2 regions of the Enterobacter chinensis genome follow, and region 1 is predicted to be linked to the other one. Evidence: predicted binding sites of a transcription regulator. Region 1 holds the regulator's gene; the other holds the start of a gene.
The links. The regulator Fur, encoded in region 1, represses iron uptake genes when iron is present. The targets are predictions, from matches to a motif close to ATAATAATGAGAACNACTATCAA.
Positions count from the first base shown of each region.

Region 2: the regulator Fur is predicted to act here: its motif matches at 13,217-13,239, upstream of zupT (zinc transporter ZupT).

Region 1 covers NZ_JARDVI010000002.1:460,222-476,602, reverse strand. Annotated here, with positions in the region: tRNA gene PYW49_RS07210 (tRNA-Met) at 1-13, opposite strand, end outside; tRNA gene PYW49_RS07205 (tRNA-Gln) at 31-105, opposite strand; tRNA gene PYW49_RS07200 (tRNA-Gln) at 138-212, opposite strand; tRNA gene PYW49_RS07195 (tRNA-Leu) at 236-320, opposite strand; tRNA gene PYW49_RS07190 (tRNA-Met) at 329-405, opposite strand; gene asnB (asparagine synthase B) at 633-2,297, opposite strand; gene nagD (ribonucleotide monophosphatase NagD) at 2,547-3,299, opposite strand; gene nagC (DNA-binding transcriptional regulator NagC) at 3,345-4,565, opposite strand; gene nagA (N-acetylglucosamine-6-phosphate deacetylase) at 4,574-5,722, opposite strand; gene nagB (glucosamine-6-phosphate deaminase) at 5,778-6,578, opposite strand; gene nagE (N-acetylglucosamine-specific PTS transporter subunit IIBC) at 6,907-8,928, shown strand; gene glnS (glutamine--tRNA ligase) at 9,098-10,765, shown strand; gene chiP (chitoporin ChiP) at 11,212-12,627, shown strand; gene chiQ (ChiQ/YbfN family lipoprotein) at 12,675-13,004, shown strand; gene fur (ferric iron uptake transcriptional regulator) at 13,101-13,547, opposite strand; gene fldA (flavodoxin FldA) at 13,838-14,368, opposite strand; gene ybfE (LexA regulated protein) at 14,524-14,811, opposite strand; gene ybfF (esterase) at 14,940-15,713, opposite strand; gene seqA (replication initiation negative regulator SeqA) at 15,897-16,381, shown strand, end outside.
Region 2 covers NZ_JARDVI010000003.1:257,384-273,764, forward strand. Annotated here, with positions in the region: gene PYW49_RS10540 (TIGR04211 family SH3 domain-containing protein) at 1-8, opposite strand, end outside; gene PYW49_RS10545 (CYTH domain-containing protein) at 238-1,539, shown strand; gene glnE (bifunctional [glutamate--ammonia ligase]-adenylyl-L-tyrosine phosphorylase/[glutamate--ammonia-ligase] adenylyltransferase) at 1,561-4,416, shown strand; gene hldE (bifunctional D-glycero-beta-D-manno-heptose-7-phosphate kinase/D-glycero-beta-D-manno-heptose 1-phosphate adenylyltransferase HldE) at 4,457-5,887, shown strand; gene ubiK (ubiquinone biosynthesis accessory factor UbiK) at 5,984-6,280, opposite strand; FMN riboswitch at 6,400-6,550, shown strand; gene ribB (3,4-dihydroxy-2-butanone-4-phosphate synthase) at 6,657-7,310, shown strand; gene PYW49_RS10570 (type 1 fimbrial protein) at 7,354-8,412, opposite strand; gene PYW49_RS10575 (fimbrial biogenesis chaperone) at 8,396-9,154, opposite strand; gene PYW49_RS10580 (fimbria/pilus outer membrane usher protein) at 9,160-11,598, opposite strand; gene PYW49_RS10585 (fimbrial protein) at 11,672-12,229, opposite strand; gene zupT (zinc transporter ZupT) at 12,431-13,204, opposite strand; gene ygiD (4,5-DOPA-extradiol-dioxygenase) at 13,401-14,189, shown strand; gene PYW49_RS10600 (glutathionylspermidine synthase family protein) at 14,272-15,432, opposite strand; gene PYW49_RS10605 (DUF1190 family protein) at 15,435-16,103, opposite strand; gene tolC (outer membrane channel protein TolC) at 16,298-16,381, opposite strand, start outside.

The sequences.
Region 1 (16,381 bases):
GAGCTACGTAGCCAGTACTGCAATCTTCGATGGCTGGGGTACCTGGATTCGAACCAGGGAATGCCGGTATCAAAAACCGGTGCCTTACCGCTTGGCGATACCCCAATACCGCGGAGAACCGCAAAATCGAAGAAATATGGCTGGGGTACCTGGATTCGAACCAGGGAATGCCGGTATCAAAAACCGGTGCCTTACCGCTTGGCGATACCCCATCCGTGCAACGCTTTCCTGGGAATGGTGCGGGAGGCGAGACTTGAACTCGCACACCTTGCGGCGCCAGAACCTAAATCTGGTGCGTCTACCAATTTCGCCACTCCCGCAAAAAAGATGGTGGCTACGACGGGATTCGAACCTGTGACCCCATCATTATGAGTGATGTGCTCTAACCAACTGAGCTACGTAGCCATCTTTTTTCGCGTTACCTTATCGGCGTTGCGGGGCGCATTATGCGTATAGACCCTTGCAGCGTCAATACCTTTTTCAACGAAAATAGCCGGAATGTGACTGTTTGGTTAGGTTGCGAACAGCGTGGCCGAATATTCGGCAATTATTGGTTATTAATCGGTTTTAAGCGGTGAAATGTGAGGCAAAAAAAATCAGGCCCCTGAGGGGCCTGATCGCGATCTGAGTGATTATTTGTAGGCTGACTGGTGCACGCCTACCGCACGTCCTGATGGGTCGTTCATGGATTTGAACGATTCATCCCATTCAATCGCTTTGGCAGAAGAGCAGGCGACGGATGGGCCACCTGGTACGCACTCCGCAGCACTTGGAACCGGGAACAGCTCTTCAAAAATTTCACGGTACAAATACGCCTCTTTCGAGCCTGGCGTGTTATACGGGAAGCGGAAGCTTGCGGTTTCCAGCTGTTGGTCTGAAACCTGTTTCGCCGCGACCTCTTTCAGGGTGTCAATCCAGCTATACCCTACGCCATCAGAGAACTGCTCTTTCTGACGCCACGCAACGCTTGCCGGCAGGTAGGATTCAAAACATTCACGCAGGATATGTTTTTCCATTTTACCGTTGCCGCACATTTTATCCTGCGGGTTGATGCGCATCGCCACGTCGAGGAATTTCTTATCCAGGAACGGCACGCGCGCTTCCACGCCCCAGGCGGACATCGCTTTGTTGGCACGCGCGCAGTCGAACATATGCAGTGCCTGCAGTTTACGCACCGTCTCTTCGTGCAATTCTTTGGCGTTCGGCGCTTTGTGGAAGTACAGGTAGCCGCCAAACACTTCGTCTGAGCCTTCGCCGGAGAGCACCATCTTGATGCCCATCGCTTTGATCTTACGCGACATCAGGTACATCGGCGTCGAGGCGCGGATTGTCGTTACGTCATAGGTTTCGATGTGATAGATCACATCGCGGATCGCATCCAGGCCTTCCTGCACGGTGAAGTGAATTTCATGGTGCACGGTCCCAAGGTGGTTTGCCACTTCCTGCGCGGCTTTCAGGTCAGGCGCCCCTTCCAGGCCAACGGCAAAGGAGTGCAGCTGTGGCCACCAGGCTTCCGAGCGCTCCTGATCTTCCACGCGGCGCGCGGCGAATTTCTTAGTGATCGCGGAGATCACGGAGGAGTCCAGACCGCCGGAGAGCAGCACGCCGTATGGCACGTCAGACATCAGGTGGCTTTTCACGGAATCTTCCAGTGCCTGACGCAGCTCGGTTTTGTCCGTGACGTTGTCTTTTACCGCGTCGTAGTCGAACCAGTCACGCTGATAATACTGACGGATCTCGCCGTCTTTGCTCCACAGGTAGCTGCCCGCCGGGAACTCTTTAATGGTACGGCAAACCGGCACCAGGGCTTTCATTTCAGACGCAACATAGAAGTTGCCGTGTTCATCGTGGCCCATGTACAGCGGGATAATACCGATATGGTCACGGCCAATCAGGTAAGCATCTTTTTCGCTGTCGTACAGGGCGAACGCGAACATGCCCTGCAGGTCGTCCAGGAACTCGGGGCCTTTCTCCTGATACAGCGCCAGGATGACTTCACAGTCAGAACCGGTCTGGAACGCATAGCGGTCGCCGTACTCGGCGCGCAGCGCCTGGTGGTTGTAGATCTCACCGTTGACAGCCAGCGCGTGCGTTTTTTTCTCGTTATACAGCGGCTGTGCGCCTGCGTTGACGTCAACAATAGACAGACGTTCGTGGGCCAGAATCGCTTTGTCGCTGGCGTAAACGCCGGACCAGTCCGGGCCGCGATGGCGCATCAGGCGGGACAGTTCGAGTGCCTTTTTACGCAGTTCGCCCGCGTCAGTTTTAATATCCAGTACGCCAAAAATTGAACACATAACCTTCTCCGTTAACCCTGTTGCTTTGTAATGTTGCTTGCTTATGAAAATGCCGCAAAGGGGCAGGGGGCGCAAGCGTTTTACGGGTGAAAACGGAAATAGTGCAATAGTGGTTGCCGATCAGTGAAAAACACGTATGTCATAAGCGCATTTATTGATGATTATGCAATGAAAGTGCTTTTTTGTTAGATGGCGTTGCAATCTGCAGGCGTGAAAATAAAAAAACCACGCCTGAGGCGTGGTTCGGCATCAGATGATGTCAATTTCATCGACGGAGGGGTAGATCCAGCTTGGCCGGAACGGCATTGAGTCAATGTCATCAAGCTGAGAGACGCCGGAGAGCACCAGAATCGTTTCCAGACCCGCCTGGAAACCGGCCAGAATATCAGTGCGCAGATTGTCGCCGACAATAACGGTTTCTTCAGAGTGGGCCTGCATCTTGTTGAGCGCGGCACGGATGATCCACGGGCTTGGCTTGCCGACATAGAATGGCTTGCGCCCGGAGATCTTCTCGATACCGGCACACAGCGCGCCACAGGCGGGATAAAAACCACGGCCATGAGTATCCGGATTGGTGGCAATAAAGCGCGCGCCGTTAGCCACAAAAAAGGATGCCTTATGCATCATCTCCCAGTTATAGGAGCGCGTTTCACCCACAATCACAAAGTCCGGGTTGACATCGGTAATGGTAAAACCTGCTTTATACAGCTCGTGGATCAGCGCGCCTTCACCGACCACGTAGGCTTTTTTTCCTTCCTGACGTTTCAGAAAATCCGCTGTGGCCATCGCCGAGGTATAAAACACGCTGTCCGGGACGTCGACGCCCGCCGTCGCAAAACGGTTTGCCAGATCCTGACCGGTCTGAGAAGGGTAGTTCGTGAGAAGAACCAGAGGCATTCCTTTGTCGATGATGCGGTGAAGAAACTCCGCAGCACCCGGCACGGCAACGTTGTCGTGCATCAGCACGCCGTCGATATCACAAATTACGTTCTTAATGGTCATGGACAGTCCGACATCAAAAAAAGAAGGCGTTACTATAAGGTTCGATCAACTTTCCAGCAAATGCTGCAGCAGAATTCCGTTGAGCATGGCGCGTTTGACCAGTGCGAACGCGCCAATCGCCGAGCGATGGTCAAGTTTTGAACGAACCACCGGGAGGTTCTGACGGAATGCTTTCAGCGCCTGGGTGTTAATACAACCTTCAATGGCGGGGAGCAGTACCTTTTCCGCCTCCACAATTTCGCCTGCGATCACCACTTTTTGTGGGTTAAACAGGTTAATGGCAATGGCGATGGTTTTCCCCAGATGGCGTCCCACCTGCTCGATCACTTCGCAGGCCAGCGCGTCGCCTTTATTGGCGGCTTTGCAGATGGTGCCTATCTTGCAATCATCCAGCGTGACGCGGCTTTGATAACCCTGTTCAAGGAGATGGCGAACGCGCTGCTCAATGGCCGTGTTGGCGGCAATGGTTTCAAGGCAACCGAAGTTTCCGCAGTGGCAGCGTTCCCCAAGAGGTTCAACCTGAATGTGGCCGATCTCACCGACGTTGCCGTTGCGGCCAATAAAAATTCGGCCGTTAGAGATAATGCCAGCACCCGTACCGCGGTGAACGCGCACCAGAATAGAGTCTTCGCAGTCCTGGCTCGCACCAAAATAGTGCTCTGCCAGTGCCAGAGAGCGAATGTCATGGCCTACAAAGCAGGTCACTTTGAAACGTTTCTCCAGCGCGGCGACCAGCCCCCAGTTTTCAACCTGAATGTGCGGCATATAGCGGATCACGCCGCTTTCCGGGTCGACCAGGCCGGGCAGAATCACGGAGATGGCGATGAGTTCACGGATTTTGCGCTGACAGCTTTCAATAAACTGCGCGATGGTATTCAGCAGCGCATGCTCCAGCGTCTCCTGGGTGCGCTCCGGAAGGGGATAGTGTTCTTCCGCAATGGCTTTGCTGCTCAAATCGTAGAGCGTGAGCGTGGTGTCATGACGACCCAGCCGGACGCCAATGGCCTGAAAATTGCGGGTTTCGGTGATAATGGAGATCGCGCGGCGACCTCCGGTGGAGGCCTGCTGATCGACTTCTTTGATCAGACCGCGCTCAATGAGCTGGCGGGTAATTTTTGTCACGCTGGCGGGAGCAAGCTGGCTTTGTTCGGCTATCTGAATACGTGAGATTGGACCGTGTTGGTCAATCAGGCGATATACCGCCGCACTGTTAAGTTGTTTAACGAGATCGACATTACCAATTTGAGCTTGTCCGCCAGGTGTCATACTTTTACTTACTCAGTGACGACCTCGTTACCATTAACGATGGTCTTAATAATTTTATAATCGTGTGTGAATGCCGTCAGGTTTGCAACCATACCTGGTGCAATTCCGCCGAGCTGTTTATCCACGCCCATTGCGCGAGCCGGATAAAGGGTGGCCATCCGCAGGACTTCATCAAGCGCAATCCCGCAATGTTCAACCAGGTTACGCACCCCTTCGATCATGGTCAAAGAGGAACCACTCAGCGTACCGTTTTCATCCACACACAGTCCATTGCGGTAGTATATTGTTTTACCGGCAAAAATGAACTGCTCAATATTTGCACCTGCCGGGGCGGTAGCATCCGTCACCAGACAGAGCTTGTCACCTTTCAGCCGCTTGGCATTACGAATGTTGGTGTAATCGACGTGCAAACCGTCCGCAATAATACCGCAGTAAACGTCTGGCTCATCCAGAATCGCACCGACCAGACCCGGTTCACGCCCCGTGATGTACGGCATGGCGTTGTAAAGGTGCGTTGCGAAGGTAATGCCCGCACGGAAACCGGCTTTTGCCTCTTTCAGCGTCGCGTTTGAGTGGCCTGCTGAAACGATAATCCCGGCGGCAGCCAGTTTGCTGATGACCTCCGTGCCCGTCATTTCAGGCGCCAGCGTCACTTTGGTAATGACATCGGCGTTCGCGCACATGTAGTCAACCAGTTCCGCATCCGGTTTACGCACGTAATTAGGGTTATGTGTCCCTTTCTTGACCATATTCAGCCATGGCCCTTCAAGGTGCAGGCCCAGCGCCTGATTCGGGTATTTGGCCAGGTATTCACGCATCACGCGGATACCCTGTTTCATGAGATCATCACTGCTGGTAATGAGCGTTGGCAGATAGCTGGTGCAGCCTGATTTCTCGTTGGCTTTCTGCATAATCTCCAGCGTTTCGACCGTCACCGCATCGGCGGAGTCATTAAATTGCACACCACCGCAGCCGTTTAGCTGTACGTCGATGAAACCGGGGGAGATTACTGCTCCATTGAGTGAGCGCTGTTCAATCTCCGGCGGCAGCTCTGCCAGCGGGCAAACACGTTCAATCAGGCCATTGGCGATAACAATCGCATGGTCATCCAGAATATCATGGCCGGTATAAATCCGACCGTGGGTTAAAGCGTACATAACGACCCCCGGTTAAAAAAAGCGGCCGCCTCTTGATGAAGAGGCGGTTATTCAATTACAGACCTTTGATGTTCTCAGCTTCTAACTCGTTGAAGTATTTCAGCGTTTTTACTTTCAGCTCCATCGTGGACGGCTCGTCACAGACGATGACCGACTTAGGATGCAGCTGCAGGCAGCTGATGGTCCACATATGGTTCACGTTGCCTTCAACGGCAGCCTGCAGCGCCTGCGCTTTCACGCCGCCCAGAACCAGAATCATCACTTCTTCGGCATCCAGCAGGGTGCCCACGCCTACGGTCAGGGCGTATTTTGGAACCTGGTTAACGTCACCGTCAAAGAAGCGGGAGTTTGCCACGCGTGTGTCATGGGTCAGCGTTTTAATACGTGTACGGGAAGCCAAAGATGACGCCGGTTCGTTAAACGCGATATGACCGTCATTGCCTACGCCACCCATGAACAGGTGGATTTTACCGTAGGAACGGATTTTTTCTTCATACTGACGGCATTCTGCGTCAATATCCGGCGCGTTTCCATTCAGCAGGTTAATATTTTCAGATGGAATATCAACGTGATCAAAGAAATTGCGGTGCATAAAGCTATGGTAGCTTTCCGGATGGTCTTTCGGTAAGCCGACGTATTCGTCCATATTGAAGGTCACAACATGTTTGAAGCTAACCTGGCCTGCTTTGTGCATCTCCACCAGTGCTTTATACGCGGTCAGCGGTGTGCCACCCGTTGGAAGGCCAAGTACGAAAGGACGATCGGCGGTCGGTTTAAACGCGTTAATGCGGTTAACGATATGGCGAGCGGCCCATTTACCGACTTGTTCAGCAGTTGCCAGGGGAATCAGTCTCATTGTTCACCTCAAGAGTTAAAGTAGAAGAGTGGGCGGATGGCTATCGGAACCTGAAACTTAAGCGTAACCTGGAACCTTTCAGGCCGGATCAATCCGTCTTGATTTTTCGAATGATAAAATAAGTTTTCGTTGTTAGCCAGTGAAAGGGAGGGTAATAAACGATATTTGGTGACAAAAATCACAAAAAGTACGCTTTTAATTTGCGATACGAATTAATTTTTCACACACTCACAATGCCAGTGAATCATCAACTGTATATATAGTTCGTGACACAATAAAAAACAGAGCTGAGAACATGCCTTAAACGGGGTCTCATAGGGGGAAGAAAGTGAGTATTCTAGGTTATTTACAAAAGGTTGGTCGCGCACTTATGGTGCCGGTCGCCACGCTGCCTGCCGCAGCCATCCTGATGGGTGTCGGCTACTGGATCGACCCCAACGGCTGGGGTAACACCAGCGCGCTGGCGGCGTTCTTTATCAAGTCCGGCTCCGCCATTATCGACAACATGTCCGTGTTGTTTGCGATTGGTGTGGCTTACGGTATGTCCAAAGACAAAGACGGTGCCGCTGCGCTGACCGGTTTTGTCGGTTTCCTCGTGTTAACCACTCTCTGCTCACCTGCAGCGGTGGCCATGATCCAAAAAATCCCGGCGGACCAGGTTCCGGCGGCATTCGGTAAGATCAGCAACCAGTTTGTCGGTATCCTCGTCGGTATTATCTCTGCGGAACTGTACAACCGCTTCAGCAGCGTTGAGCTGCCAAAAGCGCTGTCGTTCTTCAGCGGCCGTCGTCTGGTGCCTATCCTGACGTCCTTCGTGATGATCGTTGTTGCGTTCATCATGATGTACGTCTGGCCGATGATCTTCGACGGTCTGGTTAACTTCGGTGAGCATATTCAGAAGCTGGGCTCCGTTGGTGCGGGCGTGTACGCGTTCTTCAACCGTCTGCTGATCCCGGTTGGTCTGCACCACGCGCTGAACTCCGTGTTCTGGTTCGACGTTGCGGGTATTAACGATATTCCTAACTTCCTGGGTGGCGCACAGTCCATCGAAGCAGGTAAAGCGGTTGTCGGTATTACCGGTCGTTACCAGGCAGGCTTCTTCCCAATCATGATGTTTGGTCTTCCGGGTGCTGCGCTGGCTATCTACCACTGCGCGCGTCCAGAGAACAAAGCGAAAGTGCTGGGTATTATGATGGCGGGCGCGTTTGCGGCCTTCTTCACCGGTATCACCGAGCCGCTGGAATTCTCCTTCATGTTCGTGGCACCTGTGCTGTATGTGATCCACGCTGTGCTGACCGGTATCTCCGTATTTATCGCGGCAAGCATGCACTGGATTGCGGGCTTTGGCTTCAGTGCGGGTCTGGTGGATATGGTGCTTTCTTCCCGTAACCCGCTGGCAACCCACTGGTGGATGCTGATCCCACAAGGTCTGGTGTTCTTCGCGATCTACTACATGGTGTTCCGTTTCACTATCACCAAATTCAACCTGATGACCCCGGGTCGTGAACTGGCCGTGGCCGGTAGCGAAGCAGATGGTCAGGATGTGAACGTGAGCGGTGCTCAGGATCAGGACGTATCAGGTCTGGCGCGTCAGTACATTGCCGCTGTCGGTGGTTCTGACAACCTGACCGGCATTGATGCCTGTATCACCCGTCTGCGTCTGAACGTAAAAGATTCTTCTCTGGTGAACGAGGCGCTGGCAAAACGCCTGGGTGCGTCCGGTGTTATCCGCCTGAACAAAACCAGCGTGCAGATTATCGTCGGCTTCGTTGCTGAGAAAATTGCCAACGCAATGAAAACGACCGGCCCGGTCGCAGCCGCTGAAGCAAGCGCTGCTCCCGCTGCCGCCCCTGCAGCTGCGAAACCGCAGGCAGTACCTAACGCAAAAACAGTTGCCGCGCTGGTTTCACCCGTTACCGGTGAGGTCGTTGCGATTGAGCAAGTGCCTGATGAAGCGTTCGCCAGCAAAGCTGTAGGCGACGGTGTGGCGGTGAAACCAACGGATAAAACCGTTGTGTCTCCTGCTGCAGGTACCATCGTGAAAATCTTCAACACCAACCATGCGTTCTGCCTCGAAACCGAAAATGGCGCGGAGATCGTTGTCCACATGGGTATCGATACCGTTGCGCTGAATGGTCAGGGCTTTACTCGTCTGGTGGAAGAGGGCGCTGAAGTGGTGGCCGGTCAGCCGATTCTGGAAATGGATCTGGACTTCCTGAACGCCAACGCGCGCTCCATGATAAGCCCGGTTGTTTGCAGCAACATCGATGACTTCAGTGGCCTGGTCATTCAGGCGAAAGGTCAGGTTGTTGCGGGTCAAACGCCGCTGTATGAGATTAAAGGCAAGTAATCGCTCCTGAGTAGAGTCATGCCTTAAGCGGCGGGGGATATCCTCCGCCGCTTTTTTTTGCAGCAAACGCCCCCATTATTTTCTTCAGAGCCGTTTTAAGGGTTGTCACTACGTCCGGCTTATAAGATCATATGCCGTTATACGTTGTTTACGCTTTGAGGAATCCACGATGAGTGAGGCAGAAGCCCGCCCGAGTAACTTTATTCGTCAGATCATCGATGAAGATCTGGCCAGTGGTAAGCACACCACAATTCATACCCGCTTCCCGCCGGAGCCGAACGGCTACCTGCATATTGGGCATGCAAAATCTATCTGCCTGAACTTTGGCATTGCCCAGGACTATCAGGGACAGTGCAACCTGCGTTTCGATGACACCAACCCAGTAAAAGAAGACATCGAATACGTTGAGTCCATTAAGAACGACGTGCAATGGCTGGGCTTCAACTGGTCTGGCGATATCTGCTACTCCTCTGACTATTTCGATCAGCTGTACGCCTATGCGGTAGAGCTTATCAACAAAGGTCTGGCGTATGTCGACGAGCTGTCTGCTGACGAAATCCGTGAATATCGCGGTACGCTGACCGCGCCGGGCAAAAACAGCCCGTTCCGCGATCGCAGCGTGGAAGAGAACCTGGCGCTGTTTGAAAAAATGCGTGCGGGTGGCTTCGAAGAAGGCAAAGCCTGCCTGCGTGCCAAAATCGATATGGCGTCTCCGTTCATCGTGATGCGCGATCCGGTGCTGTACCGTATAAAATTTGCTGAACACCACCAGACCGGTAACAAGTGGTGCATCTACCCGATGTACGACTTTACCCACTGCATCAGCGATGCGCTGGAAGGCATCACTCACTCGCTGTGTACGCTGGAGTTCCAGGACAACCGTCGTCTGTACGACTGGGTGCTGGATAACATCACCATTCCTGTGCATCCGCGCCAGTACGAGTTCTCTCGTCTGAATCTGGAATACACTGTGATGTCCAAGCGTAAACTGAACCTGCTGGTCACCGACAAGCACGTTGAGGGCTGGGATGACCCGCGTATGCCGACCATCTCTGGTCTGCGCCGTCGCGGTTATACTGCCGCGTCTATTCGTGAGTTCTGCAAACGTATCGGCGTCACCAAGCAGGACAACACCATTGAAATAGCTTCTCTGGAATCCTGCATTCGCGAAGATCTCAACGAAAACGCACCGCGCGCGATGGCGGTCATCGACCCGGTGAAACTGGTTATCGAGAACTATCCGCAGGGTGAAAGCGAGCTGGTCTCCATGCCTAACCATCCGAGCAAACCGGAGATGGGAACCCGCGACGTGCCGTTCAGCGGTGAAATCTGGATCGATCGTGCTGACTTCCGCGAAGAAGCCAACAAGCAGTACAAGCGTCTGGTGTTGGGTAAAGAGGTGCGTCTGCGTAATGCCTACGTCATCAAAGCCGAGCGCGTAGAGAAAGATGCGGAAGGTAACATCACCACCATCTTCTGTTCTTATGACGCAGAAACGCTGAGTAAAGATCCGGCGGACGGTCGCAAGGTGAAAGGCGTTATTCATTGGGTGAGCGCATCCCACGCGCTGCCGGTAGAAATTCGTCTGTACGATCGTCTGTTCAGCGTGCCTAACCCGGGGGCTGCTGAAGACTTCCTGGCGACCATCAACCCGGAATCTCTGGTTATCAAGCAGGGTTATGCGGAGCCTTCCCTGAAAGCCGCTGAAGCGGGTAAGGCGTTCCAGTTCGAGCGTGAAGGTTACTTCTGCCTGGACAGCCGATACAGCACGGCAGAAAAACCGGTATTTAACCGTACCGTGGGTCTGCGTGATACCTGGACCAAAATCGGCGAATAATAACGCTGCATTGGTCAATGAGAGACAAACGCCGCTTATTGCGGCGTTTTTTTATTTAATGATCATATCGTTAAAGCAGGGGAGTAATAATATCGAGGAAAATATCAGGTCAATGTGGTGCTACTTATTTTTCTGAAAAAAGTTTGTTTTTTATCATCAATGCGCAATTTGTAAAAAGTAACGGCAATTAACGATCTTACCCTCTAAAATTTAATGGCTTACCTCGCCAAACCTCGCTCTCCGGCAAATGTTACAAATCACTACCAATTATGTGCACTTCGTCATAATCCTGACTTTTGTCCGCTGAAAAGCATTGATAATTCGCGTCGCGAAAAATAACCTAAAGGCGGTAGTTAATTCGAGGGTATTTATAACTACCCCTGACCGTTTGGTCTTTTTTATTTTCGCCGTTTCAGGCGTTTTAATTCGTCAAAGAGGAATAATCTATGCGTACGTTCAGTGGCAAACGTAGTGCGCTGGCGCTGGCTATTGCCGGTGTGACAGCAATGTCGAGCCTGGTTATCACACCTGAAGCGAAAGCTGCGGGTTTCATCGATGATTCTACCCTCACGGGCGGTATTTATTACTGGCAGCGTGAGCGTGATCGTAAAGACGTTACCGAAGATAAATACAAAACCAACCTTTCTCACTCCACCTGGAACGCCAACCTGGACTTCCAGTCAGGCTATGCCGCGGATATGTTCGGTCTGGATATTGCTGCATTCACCGCGATTGAAATGGCGGAAAACGGCGACAGTGCCCACCCGAACGAAATTGCCTTCTCCTCCAGCAACAAAGCGTATAAAGAAGACTGGTCCGGGGATAAGAGCGGAATCAGTCTTTACAAGGCCGCTGCGAAATTTAAATACGGCCCGGTATGGGCGCGCGGTGGTTATATTCAGCCAACCGGCCAGACGCTGTTAGCACCGCACTGGAGCTTTATGCCGGGCACCTATCAGGGTGCAGAAGCCGGGGCTAACTTTGACTACGGTGATGCGGGTGCGTTGAGCTTCTCTTATATGTGGACCAACGAATACAAAGCACCGTGGCACATCGAAATGGACAAGTTCTACCAGGGCGATCGTAAAACACGGGTAGATTATCTGCATTCTCTTGGTGCTAAGTACGATTTCAAAAATAATCTGGTGCTGGAAGCGGCATTTGGTCAGGCACAAGGATACATGGATCAGTATTTTGCCAAAGCGTCTTATAAGTTCGATATCGCCGGAAGCCCACTTTCGACCAGCTATCAATTCTATGGTGCGCGAGATAAAGCAGATGCGCAAAATAACCTGAAGACTAACGATGAAGTGGCCCTTGCCAGGGACTTATATGACGGCACGGCTTGGCTGCAAGCTTTAACCTTTGGCTACAAGATTGGCCAGGTGGATCTACGTCTCGAAGGCACGTGGGTCAAAGCTGACGGTAATCAGGGCTTCTTCTTACAGCGCATGACACCAACCTATGCTTCTTCTAATGGTCGCCTGGATATCTGGTGGGATAACCGTTCTGACTTTAACGCCAATGGCGAAAAAGCGGTCTTCTTCGGGGCGATGTACGATCTCAAAAACTGGAACCTTGCAGGTTGGTCAGTGGGTGCTTCCTATGCTTACGGTTGGGATGCTAAACCAAGTAGTGCCCCAATCTACGATCAGAGTCAGCGCCTGAAAGAATCCGCCTATAGTCTGGATGCCGCATATGTATTGCAGGAGGGAAGAGCCAAAGGCACGATGTTCAAACTGCACTTCACCCAGTATGACAACCACTCCGATATCCCGAGCTATGCGGGCGGTTACGGCAACATCTTCCAGGATGAACGTGACGTGAAATTCATGGTTATCGCCCCATTCACCATCTTCTGATGAACGCACCGGCGGGCTGAGTCCCGCCGGTATGGAGACTGCATATGATGAAAAAAATCGTAATCGTCGCGTTGCTGGCATCAGGGCTGGTGGCGTGTGCTCAGACACAGGCGCCGAAAGAGGACACCCGTCTGAAGGAGGCCTATAGCGCGTGTATCAATACCGCTGAAGGCTCGCCGGAGAAGATTGAAGCCTGTCAGAGCGTGTTGAATGTGCTGAAAAAAGAGAAAGCGCATGAGCAGTTCGCGACGCAGGAAAATGTTCGCGTGATGGATTACCAGGCCTGTATCCAGGCGCGTAAAACCGGTAACGATCAGGAAGTGGCGAAGCGTTGCGACCAGATCTGGAAAGAGATTCGCAGCAATAACAGTCATTAACTCGCTGTTATCATGCCCGGTGGCGCTGCGCCACCGGGCTTTTTAACGGCAAAAAAAAAGCCAACCTCGCGGCTGGCTCAGAGTATAAACACTCACTTATTTCGCGTCGTGCGCGTGATCATCTTCGCGGCAGTCACCTTCAGCACAGTGACCGTAAAGGTACAGGCTGTGGTTGGTCAGGCGGATGCCATGACGCGCCGCGATTTCACGCTGGCGTGATTCAATCGAATCATCGCTAAATTCAATGACCTTGCCGCAATCGAGGCAGATCAGGTGATCGTGGTGCTGCTGCTGGGTCAGTTCGAAAACAGATTTACCGCCTTCGAAATTATGACGGGTAACAATGCCCGCGTCATCAAACTGGTTCAGCACGCGATAGACGGTAGCCAGCCCAATCTCTTCACCCATGTCGATAAGACGTTTATAAAGGTCTTCCGCACTGACATGGTGATTGTCTGGACCCTGAAGCACTTCAAGGATTTTTAACCGAGGAAGCGTAACTTTCAGGCCAGCCTTCTTTAATGCGGTATTGTTGTCAGTCATGCGGAATCTGTCCTGTTGCTAAACGATTCACTTCTGTAGGAAGTGACAGAAAATGCACCTGGGATATTGCGTCTCATTATAGAACTGCCATGGCTAAATGAAAACTGCAAGTCTCAGGCAAAATATGCTTATAAAAACGTGGTATCACCAACAAACTTGCTCAATGGAAAACCACGTTTATCAGGGAGACATTGTACAGGTCTGGGCGAAAAAGTTAAAAGATTGTAGCGATTAATTTAATCGGTTTGACCTGGAGCACGGGCGCAACCGCCGTTGCGCCGCGATAAAAATCAGGCGTTAAGAATATCGTCCAGGTGCAGTTCTTCACGGATCTGCTTCACCCATTTCTCAACGCGCTCTGCCGTCAGCTCTGGCTGACGGTCTTCGTCAATGGCCAGACCCACGAAATGATCGTCATCAGCCAGGCCTTTAGACGCTTCGAAGTGGTAACCGGCGGTCGGCCAGTGGCCTACGATCACTGCGCCATTCGGCTCAATGATGTCGCGGATAGTTCCCAGTGCGTCACAGAAGTACTCGGCGTAGTCTTCCTGATCGCCACAGCCAAACAGGGCGACCAGCTTACCGTTGAAGTCGACTTCTTCCAGCGTCGGGAAGAAATCATCCCAGTCGCACTGGGCTTCACCGTAGTACCAGGTTGGAATACCCAGCAGAAGAATGTCATAGCCTTCGAGATCTTCTTTGCTGCTCTTGGCGATGTCATGCACATCAGCAACGTCTTTACCGAGCTGTTTTTGAATGTTTTTTGCGATATTTTCGGTATTGCCGGTATCACTGCCAAAGAAAATGCCGATGATTGCCATGAGTAAAATAACCTCTTGAAACTTAATAGTATGGTGGCGCAATTCGGCCACGGATAAGGGCAATAATAGCAGAACTGGCAACCCTGCGGAAACAGCTATCGCGCAGGACTGCACTCTGTGCTACATGAAAAGGGCGATAAAGGGGATTTTCAGACTTATGCCTGGCTGCGTAACGTCTCAAGCTGGGCGATCAACATCTCTTCAATGAGCTCGCTACGGCTGATGTTTCTCGCGTCAGCCAGCTCGTTAAGCGCATCGACGGCGTCAGCATTCAGCTTCAGTTCGACACGCTTAAGCCCACGATTTTTATCGCGTTTAAGCTGATTGCGTTTATTGATACGCAGCTGTTCATCGCGCGAAAGCGGATTCGTCTTGGGTCGTCCCGGTCGACGCTCATTCGCGAACAGATCTAGTGTCGTACGGTCCGTTTGTTCTTTGGCCATGATTCTGAGACTTCGGGGGAAACACGCCGCCCTGCTAATGCCCGGGCGATAAGCGCGCCATCATACATCAGCAAAAACGGCACGCCAACGACTGGAAGCCCGCAGCCTTCCAGTCGCTCTCTTTTTAATCAATTTGCAGTATCAGCGAGATAGCGGCGAATGGCGCGCAACACGGCGTCAGGTTTTTCTGCGTGAACCCAGTGCCCGGCCCCGGCAATGACATGGGCACGCGCCTGAGGGAATTGTGCCAGCAAGGTGTCGCGGTACGCGTCGGTAACGTAAGGAGAGTTACCGCCACGAATGAAGAGGGTAGGGTGTGGCCAGGCAGGTACCGTTTCCCAGCCCACAATGTTGTTGTATTGCTCCCAGAGCACCGGCACGTTAAAACGCCATTGCCCGTCAACAAAGGATTTCAGCAGGAACTGCACGACGCCTTCTTCATCAAGATGGTCACGCATGACCGCAGCCGCCTGTTGGCGGGTTGCGACACCCGCGTCAGTGACCGCATTGATGGCGGCAAAAATCTCGTCGTGACGGCGAACGTCGTAGTCCACGGGCGCGACATCAATCACCACCAGGCCGTTAATGCGCTCCGGCGCCAGCGCCGTCAGGGCCATCACCGCTTTGCCGCCCATTGAATGCCCGATGAGCGTCACTTTCTGCAGGCCGTTGGCGTCCAGCGTATCCAGCAGATCCTGTGCCATCGCGGCGTAGGTCATCTCGTCTGAACGTCCGGAAAGACCGTGATTGCGCATATCGACCTGTAAAATATCGTGGTCGGTAACCAGATCGCGCGCCAGCACGCCCAGGTTATCCAGGCTGCCAAAAAGCCCGTGAACCAGTACGATGGGAGAATTATTGTTCGGCGATTGTGCAGTTTGCGCTCGGGTATTCAATTTCATGGCAAAGTTCTTTTTTTACGTATGTCAGGTTAGGGTATCATGTTGACCATTCTGCCGCCCGGCTGCAAGGTTCCAGTTTAATCTGACTTTTGCCGCCAACCTGGTTTGACGCTATCCGCTGTTGGGATTTGACCTTATAATCCCAATGACTTGTATTCAGATATGATATCGCACTGGATTAAGATGAAAACAATCGAAGTTGATGACGAACTCTATCAGTATATTGCCAGCCAGACGCGGCATATCGGGGAGAGCGCGTCCGACATTTTACGGCGCATGCTTAAAATTTCCGCCGCTTCACAGCCTGCTACCCCAGTCACCAAAGATGTCGTGTCTCAGCCGAGCGTTGTTGCACAGGCAAAACCTGCCGTGACGCCGGCAAAAGATAAAGTGCGCGCGATGCGCGAGCTGCTGCTGTCCGATGAATATGCGGAGCAGAAAAAGGCGGTTAATCGCTTTATGCTGGTGCTGTCTACACTTTATTCACTGGATAACAAAGCGTTTGCAGAAGCGACCGAGTCGCTGCACGGTCGTACTCGCGTCTATTTCGCGGGTGACGAGCAGACGCTGCTGCAAAATGGCAATCAAACCAAACCCAAACATGTTCCTGGCACCCCTTACTGGGTGATCACCAATACCAATACGGGCCGCAAGTGCAGCATGATTGA
Region 2 (16,381 bases), on a different contig from region 1:
TTAAGCATCATTAGTCGTTATTTTCATAAATAGTGGAACGATAGTAGTGGCAACAGTGTCTCTACGCAAAGCATTCGTCAGCAATCAGAATCATCTGTGTCACGACTCTATACATTTACGCCCGTCAAATTGCTCATTGCATGGCAATTTGGCGCAAAATACTATGTACTGACAAACAAATGGCGAGGAAGTTCGCCCTCATTGACGCGTCTGTGACGCCCGCAAAAGTACAAGGCTATGGCTCAGGAAATCGAATTAAAATTTATCGTCGAAAAAGACAGCGTTGACGCACTCCGCCAGCATCTGCACACGCTTTCCGGCGAACACCATGCACCGGTACAACTGCTTAATATCTATTACGAAACGCCGGACAACTGGCTGCGCCGCCACGATATGGGGCTGCGCATCCGTGGCGCGAGCGGTCGCTACGAGATGACGATGAAAATTGCCGGCCGCGTGGTCGGCGGTTTACATCAGCGTCCGGAATACAATATCGACATCAGTAAGCCAGAACTTGAGCTGGAACGTTTCCCGGCGGAAGTCTGGCCGGAAGGCGAGCTGCCTTCCACGCTGGCGGAACAGGTGCAACCGCTGTTCAGCACTGATTTCTGGCGCGAGAAATGGCTGGTGACGGAAGGCAAAAGCCGCATCGAAATCGCCCTGGATTTGGGCGACGTGAAGGCGGGGGAATTCCAGGAGCCGATTTGTGAACTGGAGCTTGAACTGCTGGAAGGTGATGCGAATGACGTGCTGAAGCTGGCGCGCAAGCTGGTGAACCAGTCCGGATTACGTCAGGGGAGCCTGAGCAAAGCCGCGCGGGGTTACCATCTGGCCGCCGGGAATGCGCCGCGCGTGCTGAAAGAGACGACCATTTTGCACGTTGCGCCGAAAGCCAGCGTTGAAGAGGGTCTGGAAGCCGCGCTCGAGCTGGCGCTTTCTCAGTGGCAGTACCACGAAGAACTGTGGGTGCGAAATGTGAAAAACGCGAAATCCCACGTGCTGGCGGCCATTGCTCTGGTGCGCCATGCCCTGACGCTCTTCGGCGGTATCGTTCCTCGAAAAGCGAGCGCTCACTTACGTGATCTGCTGACGCAAACCGAAACGCTGATGCTCTCCGACGTCTCTGCGCAAACGGCAATCTACAGCCCGCAAAATGCGACGGCAAAACTGGCGCTGACCGAGTTTCTGGTGACGCGCGGCTGGCGTGCCTTCCTGGATGCGAAGGCAGAGGCCAAAATCGCGGAAAATTTCAAACGCTTCGCGGATATTCATCTTTCCCGCCATGCCGCTGAACTGAAGAGCACCTTTGCGTATCCGCTGGGCGACCAGTATGGCGATCAGCTTCCCCGTCTTTCGCGCAATGTCGATAGCATGCTGCTGCTTTCCGGCGCTTATGACGGCGTGAAAGCCCAGGCCTGGCTGGAAAACTGGCAGGGGCTGAAGCATGCCATTGAAACCCGTCAGCATATTGAGATTGAGCATTTCCGTAACGAAGCTATTTCGCAGGAGCCGTTCTGGCTGCACAGCGGAAAACGATAACTCTGGCAAGGAACCCCAATAATGCCGCTTTCTTCGCAGTTACAGCAGCAGTGGCAGACCGTTTGCGAACGTCTGCCTGAGTCATTACCGGCGTCATCGTTAAGCGAGCAGGCAAAGAGCGTGCTCGTCTTCAGTGATTTTGTGCAGGAAAGTATCACCGCCAACCCGGACTGGCTGGCGGAACTTGAGAACGCACCACCGCAGGCAGAAGAGTGGCGGCACTATGCTGGCTGGCTGCAAACTGCACTCGAAGACGTTACGGATGAGGCCACGCTGATGCGCGTCCTGCGCCAGTTCCGTCGTCGGGTGATGGTGCGCATTGCCTGGGCTCAGGCGCTGGAACTGGTGAGCGAAGAGAGTACGCTGCAGCAGTTAAGCGAGCTGGCGCAAACGTTGATTGTCGCCGCGCGAGACTGGCTCTATGCCGCCTGCTGTAAAGAGTGGGGCACGCCGTGCAGCGAGGAAGGGGTTCCTCAGCCGCTGTTGATTCTGGGGATGGGCAAGCTGGGCGGCTGCGAGCTGAACTTCTCCTCTGATATCGACCTGATTTTTGCCTGGCCGGAGAACGGCTCCACGCGCGGAGGCCGCCGCGAGCTGGACAACGCGCAGTTCTTTACCCGTCTCGGCCAGCGCCTGATTAAAGCGCTGGATCAGCCCACGCAGGACGGTTTTGTTTACCGCGTGGACATGCGCCTGCGTCCGTTTGGCGACAGCGGGCCGCTGGTGCTGAGCTTTGCGGCGCTGGAAGATTATTACCAGGAGCAAGGTCGCGACTGGGAGCGTTACGCGATGGTCAAAGCGCGGATCATGGGCGACAGCGACGACGCTTACGCCAACGAGCTGCGCGCCATGCTGCGTCCGTTCGTGTTCCGTCGCTATATCGACTTCAGCGTCATCCAGTCCCTGCGAAATATGAAAGGGATGATTGCCCGCGAGGTGCGCCGCCGTGGGCTGAAAGACAATATCAAGCTCGGTGCGGGCGGCATCCGCGAAATCGAATTTATCGTCCAGGTCTTCCAGCTTATTCGCGGCGGACGCGAGCCGTCGCTGCAGTCCCGTTCCTTATTACCGACGCTGAGCGCCATTGCGCAGCTGCATCTCTTGCCGGACGGCGACGCGCAAACCCTGCGCGAGGCCTATCTTTTCCTGCGTCGTCTGGAAAACCTGCTGCAAAGCATTAATGACGAACAGACCCAGACCCTGCCGGGCGACGACCTTAACCGGGCGCGTCTGGCCTGGGGAATGCGCGTGGAAGACTGGTCAACGCTGACCGAACGGCTCGATGCCCATATGGCAGGCGTGCGCCGGATCTTTAACGAACTGATCGGTGATGACGAAAGTGAGTCGCAGGACGATGCGCTCTCCGAGCACTGGCGCGAGCTGTGGCAGGACGCGCTTCAGGAAGATGACACCACGCCGGTGCTGACGCACTTAACCGACGACGCGCGCCATCGCGTGGTGGCGCTGATCGCTGATTTCCGTCTTGAGCTGAACAAACGCGCCATCGGCCCGCGTGGTCGCCAGGTGCTGGATCACCTGATGCCGCACCTGCTGAGCGAAGTCTGCTCGCGTGCCGATGCGCCGGTGCCGCTGTCGCGGATGATGCCCCTGCTGAGCGGGATTATCACCCGTACCACCTACCTTGAACTCCTGAGCGAGTTCCCCGGTGCGCTTAAGCACCTGATTTCACTCTGCGCCGCGTCGCCGATGGTGGCCAACAAGCTGGCGCGTTACCCGCTGCTGCTGGATGAACTGCTCGATCCGAATACCCTTTATCAACCGACGGCGACCGACGCCTACCGGGACGAACTGCGTCAGTATCTGCTGCGCGTGCCGGAAGAAGACGAAGAGCAACAGCTGGAGGCGCTGCGTCAGTTTAAGCAGGCCCAGATGCTGCGCGTGGCGGCCGCGGATATCGCCGGAACGCTGCCGGTGATGAAAGTGAGCGATCACTTAACCTGGCTGGCGGAAGCGATTATCGACGCGGTGGTGCATCAGGCCTGGGTGCAGATGGTGGCGCGCTATGGCCAGCCGAAACATCTGGCCGACCGTGATGGTCGCGGCTTCGCGGTGGTGGGTTACGGTAAGCTCGGCGGTTGGGAGCTGGGCTATAGCTCCGATCTGGATTTAATCTTCCTCCACGACTGCCCGGTTGATGTGATGACCGACGGCGAGCGCGAGATTGACGGGCGTCAGTTCTACCTGCGCCTGGCGCAGCGCATCATGCACCTGTTCAGCACCCGCACCTCGTCGGGCATTTTGTATGAAGTGGATGCCCGTCTGCGACCGTCCGGCGCGGCGGGCATGCTGGTCACCTCGACGGAGTCCTTCGCTGATTACCAGAAGAATGAAGCCTGGACGTGGGAGCATCAGGCGCTGGTGCGCGCCCGCGTGGTGTATGGCGATCCGCTGCTGAAAACGCAGTTTGACGTGATTCGTAAGGAAGTCATGACCACCGTGCGCGATGGCAGCACGCTGCAAACGGAAGTGCGCGAAATGCGCGAGAAAATGCGCGCGCACTTAGGCAATAAACATCGCGATCGCTTTGATATTAAAGCTGATGAGGGCGGTATTACCGATATTGAGTTTATTACCCAGTATCTGGTGCTGCTGCACGCGCATGACAAGCCGAAGCTGACGCGCTGGTCGGATAACGTGCGCATTCTGGAACTCCTGGCGCAAAACGACATTATGGACGAGCAGGAGGCGCAGGCCTTAACCCGCGCCTACACCACGCTGCGCGATGAACTGCATCATCTGGCGCTGCAGGAGCAGCCGGGACACGTGGCGCTGGACTGTTTCACCGCTGAACGCGCTCAGGTAACGGCCAGCTGGCAGAAGTGGCTGGTGGAACCGTGCGTAACAAATCAAGTGTGATATTATCGCGCGCAAATTGTGAATCTTTCTGGAGTCAGGAATGAAAGTAACACTGCCAGAGTTTGAACGTGCTGGGGTAATGGTTGTTGGGGATGTGATGCTGGATCGCTACTGGTATGGGCCGACCAGCCGCATCTCTCCGGAGGCACCGGTACCGGTGGTTAAGGTCGACACCATTGAAGAGCGTCCCGGCGGCGCGGCAAACGTGGCGATGAACATTGCTTCTCTGGGCGCGCATTCGCGTCTGGTGGGCCTGACCGGCATTGACGATGCGGCGCGTGCGCTGAGCAAGTCGCTGGCGGACGTGAACGTAAAGTGCGACTTCGTTTCTGTTCCGACCCACCCGACGATCACGAAACTGCGCGTGCTGTCGCGTAACCAGCAGCTGATCCGCCTCGATTTTGAAGAAGGGTTCGAAGGCGTTGATCCTGAGCCGCTGCACGAGCGTATTAACCAGGCGCTGGGCAATATCGGCGCGCTGGTGCTCTCTGATTATGCGAAAGGTGCGCTGGCCAGCGTGCAGACGATGATTCAGCTGGCGCGTAAAGCCAGCGTGCCGGTGCTGATTGATCCGAAAGGGACGGATTTTGAGCGCTATCGCGGCGCGACGCTGCTGACGCCAAACCTGTCAGAGTTTGAAGCGGTGGCGGGCAAGTGTAAAAACGAGCAAGAGCTGGTTGAGCGCGGCATGAAGATCATTGCTGACTTCGAGCTGTCTGCGCTGCTGGTGACCCGCTCCGAGCAGGGGATGACGCTGCTGCAGCCGGGTAAAGCGCCGCTGCATATGCCTACTCAGGCGCAGGAAGTGTACGACGTAACCGGTGCTGGTGATACGGTGATTGGCGTCCTGGCGGCAACGCTGGCAGCGGGTAATTCCCTGGAAGAAGCGTGCTACTTTGCGAACGCTGCGGCGGGCGTGGTGGTCGGTAAACTCGGGACGTCTACCGTTTCGCCAATCGAGCTGGAAAACGCCGTGCGCGGTCGTGCCGATACCGGTTTTGGCGTCATGAGCGAAGACGAGTTGAAAGTGGCCGTCGCCGCTGCGCGCAAGCGCGGTGAAAAAGTGGTGATGACCAACGGAGTGTTCGACATCCTGCATGCGGGCCATGTCTCTTATCTGGCGAATGCGCGCAAGCTTGGCGATCGCCTGATTGTGGCGGTCAACAGCGATGCGTCGACGAAACGCCTGAAGGGTGAAACGCGTCCGGTGAACCCGCTGGAACAGCGTATGATCGTTCTTGGCGCACTGGAAGCCGTGGACTGGGTGGTGTCGTTTGAAGAAGACACACCGCAGCGCCTGATTGCCGGTATTCTGCCGGATCTGCTGGTAAAAGGCGGGGATTACAAACCGGAGCAAATCGCGGGTAGCGAAGAGGTCTGGGCCAACGGCGGTGAAGTGATGGTGCTCAATTTTGAAGACGGGTGTTCAACCACCAACATCATCAAGAAGATCCAGAAAGACAGTCAGTAGTCCGTGCGGGCTGATGCCCTCACCCCAACCCTCTCCCACAGGGAGAGGGCGCAAACCTAAAAAAACGGCAACCGAGGTTGCCGTTTTGCATTGATTTTAGGCCTGGTCATCCACCGGTGGAATTGCCGGTGCCGGCTTCACTTCTTCCGGGGTATTGCGGTTTTCCAGCTCGGTCAGACGCTGTTCCAGCAGCGCCAGTTTCTCGCGGGTGCGCAGCAGAACCTGGGTTTGCACGTCAAACTCTTCGCGGCTCACTAAATCAAGGCGAACTAACTGTGCCTGCAGCGTCTGGCGGATTTTCTTCTCAACGTCATCACCAAATTCACGAATGCCTTTTGGCATGGACTCGTGAACCTGACGCGCAATTTGCTCAATTTTCTTGGGGTCAATCATTGTCGTTTCCCTTGATGGAAAGGTGTTAGTGTCCATTGTAGCGCGTCATCCCCGGGGTAAACAAAATTGTTTGATGCTTATGCATTGCCCAGGATAATCAATAGCGTTATAGTTATCTCGCTTATTCTCAGGGCGGGGCGAAATTCCCCACCGGCGGTAAATCAGCGTGACGCTGAAAGCCCGCGAGCGCTTTGGGTGAATACTCAAAGGTCAGCAGATCCGGTGTAATTCCGGGGCCGACGGTTAGAGTCCGGATGGGAGAGAGTAACGATCCAGTCGGGCATGGGCCCGCTCACGTTATCTTTTTGCCGCTTGTACGGCGCTCCTAAGACTGCCCTGATTCTGGTAACCATAATGTTAATGAGGTTTTTTTACCATGAATCAGACGCTACTTTCCTCTTTTGGCACTTCAACTCAACGTGTTGAACATGCACTGGATGCACTGCGCGAAGGCCGCGGTGTGATGGTGCTTGACGATGAAAACCGTGAAAACGAAGGCGATATGATTTTCGCCGCCGAAAACATGACCGTTGAACAGATGGCGCTGACCATCCGTCACGGTAGCGGCATCGTATGCCTGTGTATTAACGAAGACCGTCGTAAGCAGCTTGACCTGCCGATGATGGTCGAAAACAACACCAGCGCTTTTGGTACCGGTTTTACCGTGACCATCGAAGCGGCGCACGGCGTGACTACCGGTGTGTCTGCGGCTGACCGTCTGACTACCGTACGTGCAGCGATTGCCGATGGTGCGAAGCCATCCGACCTGCATCGTCCAGGCCACGTTTTCCCACTGCGCGCGCAGGCGGGCGGCGTGCTGACCCGTGGCGGCCACACCGAAGCGACTATCGATCTGGTGACGCTGGCAGGCTTCAAACCTGCTGGTGTGCTTTGTGAACTGACCAACGATGATGGCACCATGGCGCGCGCGCCGGAGTGCATCACCTTTGCGCGTCTGCACAATATGCCGGTGGTGACGATTGAAGATCTGGTGGAGTATCGCCAGGCGCACGAGCGTAAAGCCAGCTGAAAGTGCTGATGTGAAAAGCCGGGGAAACCCGGCTTTTTTGTATCTAGTGGTAGTTAATTTTGAACAGTACGACGGTTTCAAAAGGGCCTGAGTCAATGCCCGAACCTTCGGCATGTGAAAGCTCGGCGGTGTAGGTGGTCTCGAACTGCAGCACCGAACCGGTAAAATCCGCATACTCGTCATACTGATTGAAGGTATAGGGCTGTGTGCCGTTAAGAATACGCAGCTTTAATCCGTTGCCGATCAGCAGTGCCGTATCATTGGCCGTGAGCGTTTTATCGGTATAAAACGAAGAGTCAATCTTAAACCCGTCAGAGCATTGTGCATCCTGCACCTTCGTTGTTTTTACCGAAAACGTGCGGGTTCGCGTGCCCTGATTCACTATGTCTCGCGCGCTGAAGGTGCCAAAATCGATCTCCTGATTTTCAGGATAAATACTGAACGTTGCCCCGCAGTCCAGCACTTTAATATTTTCCAGTCCGTTAATATGATATTTAAGGTTTTTCGCATCAGAAAGGGTGTTTACACCCCCTTTGCCGTCAAACTGCACCACGATGTAATCTCCCAGCGTGCTGACGTACCCTTGAGGCGGCACCGCTTTGAGTTTGACGTACAGCCTGAAGCGCGCCGCAAACGTTCGGGAGGTATGGACATCCGACGGATTGCCTGAACAGACGTAGTGCTCCCAGCCCATCGCTTTTATCTGTTCAGCCGTGTAATTGCTCAGGCTGTTGTTGTCCAGACACTGACGGGTATCCACGCCGAAACTTTGTCCGATAGCATCGTAATCCGCACCTTCGTAGGTTACACCCAACTCGTAATAAGGGTCTGATACCGACGGGTAAGGGTTCACCCAGGCGAATACATCTTCATTCTCATGATTCGAGGCGGTATTTCTGTCGCAGTAAACCGGGATCTTGATGTCATTGGATTCCCAAATTTTTTGACCTACCGTTGCGTTGCTGGGGATCGAAAATTCAGACACCGTTTTGGTTTGCTCAACCGGACCATTTTGTGTGGCAAGGTAGCAGTTCAGAGCCAGCGCCTGCTTAAGCGGCAACATCACCAACATCAGAAAGAAAAGCTTAACGAGATGTCGCATGTTGCCCTGCCTTGCGCGGCGTCAGTGTGCATTGGGTTGACCCGGAACACGTTAAATTGACCTTACGTAGCGCACCATAATCATCAATATACCCAATGCTGTAGCCACTCCCTTCAGCTTCGCTTAGTGAGAGGGAGCTGGTTTCAAAAGGGCTAATCATCAGGCTGTCGAAACCCGGGAGCATGGTTTTACCGTTATTGCTCAGCCACGCCAGGGTGATGAAATACGGCGTGGGGTTTTTTATCGTCATCGTTTTGCCAGATAGCGTGACCGCCAGCCGCATTTCCGCGTTTTCGCCTGCTTTCTTGCGAATGGCTTCCGGGCGCCAGAAAAGCTTGATTCGGCTTTGCATCGCCACCTGCATGACGCTGCGCTCTGCGTTCAGGCTGTCATTTTTAGGCGGCACTTCGCGCAGGTTGAAAAAGAACAGGGTCTCCCTGTCTTTAGGCAGCTCGCGTGTTGCCTGCTGTTTTACCACCCGCACCTGTGATGAGGTGCCTGGTTCAATGCGCTGCACGGGAGGAAGCACCATAAAATGGCTGTTCTCTTTGCGCCCCTCACTATCTTCAATCCAGGCGAGCGCCAGGTAGGGAAGCGCATGGCTTTGGTTTTCAATCGTCAGGCTGCTGGCTTTGTCGTTTTCAGGAAAGACAATCCGCGTGCGATCCAGATTGATCGCCGCGAACGAGGCGCAGGAGCCAAAGAGAAAAAGGATTGCTGCTAACAGGTGTGATTTCATCATGATATCTACTGGCAGGGCAGCATAAGCTGCGTCGTGTTTTCCAGAGAAGCGGGCAGGGAGAAGCGGCACTGCTGGCCGTCTCCCCACGTCACCGTAAACTGTTGTTCCGCTTTTACCGCTCCCAGCCAGAGATGGCCGTTTTCGGCAACAATGCTAACCTCGGCGCCGGTCTCCTGGTCGTGAACCCGCGCGCCGAGCGGCGGCATGCCGGTGGGCGTGCGCAGAATGCCAACAACATCCTGCCCCTTACGGGTCGCGATTTTTCGATAACCAATGGCCCCCTCGGTCCATGTGGCGCGGATAATGCGATTGTCGACATCAACACCCTCCGGCAGAGCATTGAGATTGACCTGCACACTGGCGGGTAAATAGCTCGAAAAGGCAGGCAGAACGCCAATGCCAAACGCGTTGGTGGCGTCACGGGACATATTTAATGGGATATTGCCGATGCCTTCCGTGCTGACCATGACGCGCGGCTCGTTGCCATAGCTTCGGCGATGCAGTGCGGCACCGTGGGCGGTCGCGGTGAACGAGCCATTCCAGCTTGCGCTAACAGAACGGTATTCGTTGGCCTTATAGCCTCCGGAAAGGTTGAGGTCTCCCGTCCCGGCATAGTGCTGATAGGTACCGCTGAGCTGCGCACCGGCGTCGGGTTTTTCACTTTCCGTACCCGCTGATATTCCCCAGGTGTTATTCCTGTCTGAGGTGTCGTACCAGGAAAGCGTCTGACGCGTATTGTCACTGTTTCTCAGGTCATAATTGAGGCGATGCTCCGGATCGAGGGGAATGCTTAACGAGAGGTAAGCCTGCGTGTCATCGCTCTGATCCTGATAATGTGTTTTGCTCCACGAGACCGTTACACCGAGATTTTTCCAGCGGCCAAAGTCGAAGTTGTATCCTGCTGTTAGCGTTCCTGTGGTGGAGGGGGATCTGTCCCACCACGTCTGGCGCAGCATGCCGATATACAGGTTCAAAGACAGGGCGGGAATATACTGGCTGGCGGTAATGCTCAGCGTCTGCTTTTCCGTCTCCTGATTGTCCTGCTCATTTTCAAGGAAACGGGCGTAGCTGAGAAAATGGCTGTCGGAGTAGCGGTAGCTGGCAAGCGTAAGCTGGCTGCCGGTCGTGTCGAAACGTTTGCTGTAGTTGATGCGGTAGCTGTAGCCCGTTTGCTGATCTTTACCGATTAGTTGGCTGGTGGCCTGAGTGACATCAAACGAGAGCGCCCCCAGCACATCCATGTTTTGTCCGATGCCAGCGGCCAGCGAGCGATAATCATTGCCGCTATTCAGCACGCCGCCGTACAGCGAGGTTTGGGACATAATGCCCCATGAAAATTCGCTGCTCAAAAACGCATCGCTTTCAATGCGGTGCGAGCTGTCCTCACGGGCTTTCCCTCCCGACAGTTTGTAGCGAACCTGGCCCTTGCGGGTAAGAAATGGCACTGACGCCGCAGCAACCTGGAATGTGCTGGTACGTCCATCTTCTTCAACGACCTTGACGTCCAGGGTGCCCTGCACGGACTGGTTGATATCCTGAATCACAAAGGGGCCCGGCGGCACGTTGGTCTGATAGATAATTCGGTCAGACTGGCTGACGGTCACGGTTGCATTGGTCTGGGCGATACCGGTGATTTGCGGTGCGTAGCCGCGCAGTGACCAGGGGAGCATACGCTCGTCGCTGACAAGTGAGGCTCCGGTATATGAAAAACCGTCGAAAATATCAGACTGGAAATCAGACTCACCCAGCGTCAGCTTTGCGCCAAATGCTGGCAGAGGGCGAAAAAGGTAAGCGCGGGATAAGCGTCCCTCGCTCTGCGAACCCTCATCGGTACGATTGAGGGCGTACTGATAATCTCCCCGTAGCCGCCAGGCGCCCAGGTTGGCTCCGGCGGTTCCGTAGGTGTTCACGTTATCGCTGCTTGATCCTTCATCAGGCTGGCAGCGACTGGCGAAGAGATTGTAATCCAGCAGTGCGCCGAAGACGCCGTTATCCCAGGTGGCGGGCGGCATCCAGTTGGTGGCACGGTACAGTAGCCAGGCCTGAGGAATGGTCACCTCCAGCGTCTGCGTCTGCTGGATAAACTCGAAATGAATCTGAGGCAGCGCGGAAAAATCGACGCAGCCCGCGTTTTCCGTAAGCATGCTGCGGAACTTATCGTCCAGACCGAACGTATCCGCCAGATCTGCCGGAATGCAGACTTCCGTAGTGTCATCTTTTTTTTGCCAGGCCAACTGCCAGCCGTTAGCAAGCGGGGTCTTATTTATTGAGACGGTAACGAAATAGTTTCCCGGAGCAACACGGCTTTTATCTTTGAACTGCGATAAATCAATATTGCTGCGCTGATCTTTATCGATGGCGTTAATGTTAAATTCAACGGCGAGCAGAGAAAGGGGCGAGAGAAAGCCTGCGATGATGATCCATAGTGAACTGTATTTCATCATTCAGCTCTCAAATAAAATTACGGCAATGGCTGGCAAATATATTGCCAGCCGAAATAGATCTAACGGTGTTAGCTTATTTATACAGCAGGACGTAATTTGCGATAGATTCAACCTGACCGGCCGTCGCTGTTTTACCATTGGCCACTTCCATCTGCGCTTTGAAGTGCAGCGTCTGCGTGGTGGAGCCTGCTGACAGATCAACAGTTTCAGCGGAGCCAAGGGTGATTGGGGATTCTGCGTTATCCAGCAGACGAACACCGACGTTCTGTGCGCCACCCGCATAGGTGTTGCTCATCAGGCTGGTATCGGCTGCGTCCGTCGCGGTGCTGCTGAAGGTGACATCAACCTTGGTGACAGGGGTTGCGGTTTCATCTGCAGCATCAAGCTGACAATTTTCCAGATTGATATCAACCGGAACCGCCGTTGATTTCTTGTTGGCATTCATAACTGCAGTAGTCACCTGACCAAGGTCGATCTCTTTATCAACGCTGTCAGGCGCGATGTTACAGGGCGCATCAATGACTACCCCTTTGAAGGTTATTTTTCCAGAGCCTTGATCGTTGGCGAAAACAGGTGCAGACAGGAAAGCGGCGAGTGTCAGTGCGAGAAGGGTTTTATTTCCATTTTTCATTAGAATTTCCTTTACATGAGAATTTTTGAACGGCCAAAAATTTTCTCGGTAAATTTTACATTCTAAATGTAACAATGTGTTGTTAGTAATTATTAAGCCTGATTTAAGAGGGCTTATATATATGTGTGTATTGAATGGATGAGTGGTTAATTAAGCTTGAAATACGGGCGCTTATGAAAAAATAAGCGCCATAATATAATATTAACCAATCCCTGCCGTTTGTAACAACACCAGGCTGAATCCCATTACGGACATACCGCATAGCACGCCATAGCTGGGGTTGTTATTGGGGTCGATCTCTTTTGCCAGCGGCATCAGTTCATCTACCGAAAGCGCGACCATAATCCCGGCTACCGCTGCCATAATGGCCGCCATCACCACCGGCGAGACAAGGCTGCCAAGGATCAGCCAGGCCAGCACGCCGCCGAGAATCTCAGCCATGCCTGATATTCCTGCCCAGAACACGGCGGTGCGTTTTGAACCGGTGGCGGCATAAACCGGGCCGGCGACGGCCAGTCCTTCAGGAATATTGTGTAAGGCAACCGCCAGCGCGATGCCAAAGCCCATTTCCAGATTGCTGCTGGCCGTCACATAGGTGGCGACCCCTTCCGGGAAGTTATGCAGGCTGATGCCCAGCGTCAGCAGAACCGCTGTTCGCTTAATATTCCGCGGTATAGGCGTTACGTTTTTCTGCATTAAATCTTGCGGATGCGCGTGCGGTAGCATTCGGTCGAGGGCAAAGTACCCCAGCAGGCCAAAGACAAACATGCCGTAACCCAGCAGCGGAGACATGCCTTCTGTGCCCAGCGCGGCAGGTAGCATCTCCATCAGGGAGATGAGCAGCATGATCCCGGCAGCAAAGCCCAGCGAAAAAGCCAGTACGCGGTTAGACGGCTTCTGGCCAAGCACGCCGAGGATCGCACCAATGAAGGTCGCGGCACCCGCCAGTATGGTCAGGATCAAGGGGACTGACATGCATTGCTCCTTGTGATAATGATTCTCATTAATGGTAATGATTCATTGCGCGCAAAGCGAGAGAGGGGGCTCTGTTTTACACATTCCTTACATTCAAATTTCCTGATGATGATCTTCACGCTTATCAGCGTTCATCTTTGCCAGATTGCGCGTAATGTAGCACCATTAAATTGACACCTTCTGTAAGGATATCACCATGACTTCTTCCCGTATGCCAGCCCTGTTTTTAGGCCACGGTAGCCCAATGAACGTTCTGGAAGACAACGTCTATACCCGCGCATGGCATCATCTGGGCGAGACGCTGCCGCGTCCAAAAGCGATTGTGGTGGTGTCTGCGCACTGGTTTACCCGTGGGACGGGCGTGACCGCCATGGAAACGCCAAAAACGATTCATGATTTCGGTGGTTTCCCGCAGGCGCTGTATGACACGCATTATCCGGCCCCCGGCTCGCCCGAGCTGGCACAGAAGCTGGTTGATTTGCTGGCACCTGTCCCGGTCGCGCTCGATAAAGAAGCCTGGGGCTTTGACCATGGCTCGTGGGGCGTGCTGATTAAAATGTATCCTGATGCGGATATCCCGATGGTGCAGTTAAGTATCGACAGCACCAAACCCGCGGCATGGCACATGGAGATGGGCCGTAAGCTGGCATCGCTTCGTGATGAAGGCATCATGCTGGTGGCGAGCGGCAACGTGGTGCATAACCTCCGCACGGCACGCTGGTACGGTGAAAATACCCCGTACCCGTGGGCGGCCTCTTTTAACGACTACGTAAAAGCGAACCTGACATGGCAAGGCCCGGTCGAAGAGCATCCGCTGGTGAACTATCTGGATCACGAAGGCGGTTCGCTCTCTAACCCGACGCCGGAACATTTCCTGCCGCTGCTGTACGTTCTTGGCGCGTGGGACGGCCAGGAACCGGTGACGATCCCGGTCGACGGGATTGAGATGGGGAGTTTGAGTATGCTGTCGGTACAGGTGGGGTAAAAACATGCCGGGTGGCGGCTTCGCCTTACCGGGCCTACACGTCGAGCGTAGGCCCGGTAAGCGTAGCGCCACCGGGCAAGTCTTACTCAATAAAAATATGCGGATAGAATCGTGACAGATCCTGCGTGATCAGCGCGCGATCTTCGCGGATGCCAATCCCGGCAGGTTGATCGTTGATGAGCCAACTGCCAATCAGCGTATAGCTGTCACCAAATTTCGGCAGTTGATAAAACTCCTGGACGATCATCCCTTCCTCGCCGTAAGGCCCTTCAACGGCTTCCAGCGTCTTACCGTTTTCGATAATCGATACGTTTGCCCCTTCGCGGGAGAAGATCGGCTTAACGACGTATTTTTCCATTTGTGGGAAATCGTCTTCCGCAAAGTAGGCTGGCAACAGGTTCGGATGGTTCGGGAACATCTTCCACAGCATCGGCAGCAGGGCTTTGTTGGAGATAATGCTCTTCCAGGCCGGTTCCAGCCAGCGCACGCCAGCATCTTCCAGCTTGGTGGAGAACATCTCGCGCAGCATGTATTCCCACGGGTAGAGCTTGAACAGGTTGCTGATGACCTGATCCTGCATATCCGTAAACTGACCTTTTTCACCCAGGCCGATATCCTCGATATAGAGGAACTCGGTCGCCACCTCCGCTTCTGCGGCGCAGTCTTGCAGATACTGAACCGTGCCACGGTCTTCTTCCGTATCGCGGCAGCAGGCGAGATGCAGCAGGTTGAAGCCATGTTGTTCGCGCAGCTCGGCAAAACGCTCAATCAGCTTTTCCTGCAGGCTGTTGAACTGGTCGCTGCCTTCCGGCAGGTTTCCGGCATTGGCCTGGTCTTCCAGCCAGATCCACTGGAAGAACGCCGCTTCGTACAGGGACGTCGGCGTATCGGCGTTGTTTTCCAGAAGCTTAGGTTCACCCACGCCGTCCCACGCCAGATCGAGGCGAGAATAGAGCGATGGCTGGCTGGTTTTCCACGACTGGCGCACAAAGCCCCAGGTGTGCTTTGGAATGCGGAATTTTGCCATCAGCTCGTCGCTGTCGATGACTTTTTCCACGACCTTCAGACACATCTGGTGCAGCTCTGCCGTCACTTCTTCCAGTTTTTCAACCTGGGCCAGCGTGAGCTTGTAATATGCGTCTTCACACCAGTACGGCTCGCCGTACATGGTGTGGAAGTTAAAGCCGTATTCGGTGGCTTTTTCACGCCAGTCCGGGCGCTCGGTGATACTGACTCGTTCCATGATCAGCCGCCCATTGAGCGAGTAGAGGAGGTGCCTGTCGCGCTGCGTTGCATACTGGTCTGTTTCGCCACAGACTCACCGAACCCGCCGCGGGTGATGGTGCTGGTGGTCGCCGGTTTCGGTGCCATTGCCGTTTTCGGTACCGTCACGGTACGGCCAGGGGTGGCTGCACCATAGCCTTTGCCGCTGGCATCGGTATATTGACCGTAAGCCGGGCTGGCCGGGTTTTTCGAGCTAAAGAGTGGTTGCTGCTGGTAGCCCGCGCCGCCGCCCATCAGGCGACCCATCATGTAACCTGCCATCAGCGGCATCCAGAAGCTGCCGCTGGACTGCGCCTGTGCCTGATTTTCAGGTGCGGTACCCGCCTGAGCCGGTGCCTGCTGGCATTGCCCTTCACCGAACTCCGCCACGCAGTCTTCGCGTGATGCATACTTCGGCGCGGTGCGTTCCGCTTCTTTCAGCGCGCCAGTGTATGCCGTCTTACATTCGGCAGCTTTACCGGTTGCGGCAGAGCAGTCGTCCGCGTTTTGATACAGCGAAACCGTTTCGTCGTTTTTCTCACAGCCTGCCAGCATAAAGACAGCCGTGACCGCCAGCGCAACAGGAGTGAGATGACGTGCGTTCCAGCTTTTGCGGAACGACGCGTGATTGATGGATTTTGTCCGTTTCATATTTGTCTTCCAGGACCCAGTGGTAATAACGCTCAGGATAGAGGATGAGTGGTTGAAAATGAAGCGAAGAGGGGCGGAATCAGGGGGATCTTTACGTTGGCTTACGTTCGGGTGTGATTTTGCGCCGGGTGGCGCTGCGCTTACCCGGCCTACGATTCAGTAGGCCCGATAAGCGAAGCGCCATCGGGCAATGCTTAGTGACGGAACGGATTATTGCCTTTGCTGGCGGACGTCGTGGTACGCGCAGCGGCTGGCTGTGCAGCAGGGGTGTTGCTGTC